One region of the Peribacillus sp. NPDC094092 genome, then DNA from elsewhere that is predicted to be linked to it. Evidence: riboswitches for the same ligand, from Rfam matches in the RefSeq annotation. Region 1 holds a riboswitch; the other holds the start of a gene.
The links. Region 1 has a riboswitch for S-adenosylmethionine ahead of metK (methionine adenosyltransferase). Riboswitches for the same ligand answer to the same signal wherever they lie in the genome.
Positions count from the first base shown of each region.

Region 1 (2,415 bases):
TAGGTGCAGAAAGGATTGTGAATTCAGCTTCGTGACCTCTCAGTTCCTCTTCGTTTGGACGGATGAACAAAGTATGGGCGAAAAGGTTATGCCAAGCATATTCATTAACAACGCGGATAGGAAGACGTGATGATTCGTCTGCACCAGCGAAACCTTTAAAAACAAAGATCTCTTCTTTTGCTTTTAGGTAGTCAACTACTTTATTATATAGTTTATTGAACACATCTTCGGAAATTGGCTGGTTCACTGAACCCCAATCGACTTTATCTTTAACGGATGCTTCTTCCACGATATATTTATCTTTAGGTGAACGACCTGTATATTTGCCAGTTTCAGCTTTTACCGCACCGGTTGATGTTAGAACGCCTTCTTTTCTGCTTAAAACTTTTTCGACCAATTGTGGAACTGAAAGTTGAGTTTGCACATTATTTCCTGTTAATAATTGGTGTAACTCATTAGAAACGTCTACAGAATTCATATATGAGGTACCTTCCTTTGTTTAAGTTTTTAGATTACAATTAGTATAACACATTCATTTAATTAGTCTATACTATTTCTTTTAATTTGTGATTATTTTCAGATGGTTGCGTTAATCATTTTAATCCGACAGGAACCGAATCAGGATTATCGCATATACTTTCATGAAGAAAATTTTATTTTAATAGGAAGTAAGTAAGCAATATATGTCTAAAGGGAAAGTCAGGGTGTCGTTCCATTTCGGCTGCTCATTACTTTATTATTAATGGCAATTTACAACATTTCTATTCGTATTTTGCATTGTAAACCCTTCTAGGACGTTGTATCAACATGTTTTTTTAAATGAATGCCATTCTGGGTGGAGATGTTCTTTTTAGAAAAGCATTGACAAATTCCAGCCAGATACGATAATATCTTAAATTGTACGGATTCTCTTATCCCGAGTTGGTGGAGGGACAGGCCCTTTGAAACCCAGCAACCTGCCATATTGAACTTGACTCCAAGATCGATCGCCGAAAATAAAGCGAAGGTCTTCAAGGAATAGTGGTGATGGTGCTAACCTGAGCAAGGTAAAAAACCCTTGAACGATAAGAGTGAAAGGATAGAAGACAGAATGTTAAACCTTTCCTCATTTGCCAGGGAAGGTTTTTGTGTTTTTCATAAGTAATTCTGTGTCTATAGTTGAAACTAATGAGGGAAACGAGTTCCGTAAAAATCAGGCTTTTGCCTGCAACATACTAACTTCCAAGGAGGAAATATGATGTCAAAGAAACGTCTATTTACTTCTGAATCTGTTACAGAGGGCCATCCGGACAAAATTTGTGACCAGATTTCAGATTCCATTTTAGATGCTATCCTAGCTAAGGATGCAAATGCACGTGTTGCGTGTGAAACTAGCGTAACTACAGGTCTTGTACTTGTTGCTGGTGAAATTACAACGTCCGCTTACGTGGATATTCCGCGTATCGTTCGTGATACGGTTAAAGGAATAGGCTACACACGTGCGAAATACGGTTTCGATGCTGAAACTTGTGCCGTGTTGAGTTCCATTGATGAGCAGTCTGCCGATATCGCAGCCGGTGTCGATAAAGCATTGGAAGCTCGTGAAGGAAACATGTCAGAGGAAGAAATCGACGCAATCGGTGCAGGGGACCAAGGTCTTATGTTCGGATTTGCTTGTAATGAAACAGAAGAGCTTATGCCGCTTCCGATTTCATTGGCGCATAAACTTTCATTCCGCTTGACTCAAGTTCGTAAAGATGAAACTCTTGCTTACCTTCGCCCTGATGGTAAAACACAGGTAACTGTGGAATATGATGAAAATAACGTTCCTGTACGTGTAGATACGATCGTTATCTCTACACAGCATGATGCAGAAGTTACGCTTGAACAAATTCAAGCCGATCTAAAAGAACATGTGATCAAAGCTGTCGTTCCAGCTGAATTGATCGATGCCGATACTAAATACTTCATCAACCCGACTGGCCGTTTCGTAATTGGCGGACCTCAAGGGGATGCTGGTCTTACTGGACGTAAAATCATCGTTGATACTTACGGCGGATACGCTCGTCACGGCGGCGGTGCATTCTCTGGTAAGGATGCTACTAAAGTTGACCGTTCTGCTGCATACGCTGCTCGTTACGTTGCGAAAAACATCGTGGCAGCCGGCCTTGCCGACAAAGCGGAAGTTCAATTGGCATACGCAATTGGTGTGGCAAAGCCAGTATCTATCTCAATTGATACGTTTGGAACTGGTACAGTTAGCGAAGAAGTCCTTGTTGACCTAGTTCGTGCTAACTTCGACCTTCGCCCAGCAGGTATCATCAAAATGCTTGACCTTCGTCGCCCGATCTACAAACAAACAGCTGCATACGGACACTTTGGCCGTACAGATGTTGATCTTCCATGGGAACGCACGGACAAAGCAGAAACACTAAA
Region 1 covers NZ_JBNNUC010000006.1:234,844-237,258, reverse strand. The annotation lists gene pckA (phosphoenolpyruvate carboxykinase (ATP)) at 1-478, opposite strand, end outside; SAM riboswitch class I at 909-1,071, shown strand; gene metK (methionine adenosyltransferase) at 1,235-2,415, shown strand, end outside.

Region 2 (2,415 bases), on a different contig from region 1:
GACTGGAAGCATTATACCGAGACCGATAGCCTTGGTCACAACCAAATCCGAAAACGGTACAATCAATATAGCGCCGTTTAGCTTTTTTAACATAGTCAGTTCAAATCCTCCAATGATTTCCATTTCTGTTCAACGAAAAGAAGGGGTTTCAAAGGACACGGCCCGAAATGCAGTTCAAACAGGTGAATTCGTTGTCCATATCACGGATGAAAATAATGTAGCTGATGCAAATCGAACGGCAAAGGAACTCCCATCTGACGAAAGTGAATTGGGTCTTACCAATTTCACGCCGGTTGTTAGTGATAAAGTATCCGTACCAGGATTGCAAGAAGCGAAGGTACGCTTTGAATGCACATTAGAGCATGCGATACCATTGGCAGGTTCCCAGAAGAAACCAGGTTGTGATTTATTGATAGGGAAAATAGTCTGCTATCATATAGAGCAAGATATTTACCATAATGGCCGAATTGACCAGAATGGCCTAAAACCTGTAGCAAGATTAGCGGGTCATACTTATACAAAACTAGGGGAATTATTCGAAATAGAACGTCCTTAAAGAAAAAATGGCGTCATCTTTTTAAGATGGCGCCATTTTTTAAATCTAAATTATCTCGGTTAGCTTTATCTGCGATTTAAGGCGATTAGCGAATGTTCCAAAAACGAGCAACCATGTCATATTTATGCCGCCGGCGCCCATGATCGCTAGAATTTAAAAGGAGGTATTTACAATCAGAAACAAAACTTGACAATTTTTTCATAGATTGATAAAGTTATAAAAAAATAATTTCTTATCCAGAGAGGTGGAGGGACTGGCCCTACGAAACCTCAGCAACAGGTCTACAAAGACACTGTGCTAATTCCAGGGGGTGAAACCTTGATAGATAAGACCGTACTTGTTTATTTGTCAGTAGCGCACTCTTTTTTAGAGTGCGTTTTCGTTTTTTCTGGATCCAAGATTAAGGAGAATAAGAATGGAGAACAAAAAGAAGCATGATTTTCAAAGGCAAATGCAAGCACGGCATATAATAATGCTATCGCTTGGCGGGGTGATTGGAACTGGTTTATTCTTGAGTTCGGGTTATACGATTCAACAGGCTGGCCCTTTCGGCACCATCCTTTCGTATCTGATAGGAGCTTTAGTGGTTTATCTAGTTATGCTATGTCTAGGTGAACTGGCAGTACATATGCCCGAGACAGGTGCGTTTCATAGCTACGCAGCCAAATACATTGGACCAGGGACAGGGTATACAGTAGCCTGGTTGTATTGGCTAACCTGGACTGTTGCACTAGGTTCGGAATTTACGGCTGCAGGATTGTTGATGCAGCGATGGTTTCCATCAATCAATGTCTGGATATGGAGTGCTCTATTTGCCATATTGGTCTTGGCTTTAAATGCGTGGACCGTTAAGTTCTTCGCTGAATCCGAATTCTGGTTTGCTTCAATAAAAGTATTTGCTATTGTGGTATTTATTATTCTGGGAGCTGCGGCAATGTTAGGTTTTATTCCAATAATTAATTCACAATCAGCTCCTTTATTTTCCAATTTTACAAGTGCAGGTTTATTTCCGAATGGTGCTTTTGCCATTCTAATGACGATGCTCGCGGTGAATTTCGCATTTTCTGGTACTGAATTAATCGGGATCGCAGCTGGAGAAACAGTGAATCCAGAAAAAACGATTCCAAAGGCAATCCGAATGACATTATGGAGATTGATCATCTTTTTTGTAGGAACCATTGTTGTATTATCCGCATTATTGCCTATTTCGGATGCAAGCGTACTAGAGAGCCCCTTTGTTGCAATTCTCGAACGAATTGGAGTGCCGTATGCAGCGGATATTATGAACTTTGTTATATTAACTGCCATTTTGTCTGCTGCAAATTCAGGATTATATGCATCATCCAGAATGCTATGGTCACTTGCAGATAAGAAAACTATATCTCCCATATTTGCAAAATTGACAAAACGGGGTGTTCCGATAAATGCAGTCCTTTTCAGTATGTTGGGAGGTGGTTTAGCCCTTTTCTCGAGTATTATTGCACCGGATACAGTATATATAGTGCTTGTATCCATTTCTGGATTAGCCGTGGTAGTAGTTTGGATGAGTATTAGCGCGTCACAGTTTCTATTTCGCAGACGATTTATAAACGAAGGAAATTCAGTAAATGATTTGTCCTTCCATACACCATTATATCCACTCATACCAATCATTTCTTTTATGCTATGTCTTGCTTCTTGCATAGGAATTGCATTTGATCCCACACAACGAATTGCACTATATTGTGGTATTCCATTTATTTTATTTTGCTATGGAAGTTATTATCTGACCCAAACTATAAAGAAAAAGAGGAGTACAACATGAAGAATAAAATTAGCCCAATTGACGAAATATTACGAGATCATCCAGTCATGATTTT
Region 2 covers NZ_JBNNUC010000004.1:287,132-289,546, reverse strand. The annotation lists gene ACQKNS_RS19760 (flavin reductase family protein) at 1-556, shown strand, start outside; SAM riboswitch class I at 786-888, shown strand; gene mmuP (S-methylmethionine permease) at 972-2,360, shown strand; gene mmuM (homocysteine S-methyltransferase) at 2,357-2,415, shown strand, end outside.
Region 2: it holds a riboswitch for S-adenosylmethionine, as region 1 does, so the genes downstream of both, mmuP (S-methylmethionine permease) here and metK (methionine adenosyltransferase) in region 1, are expected to answer to the same signal.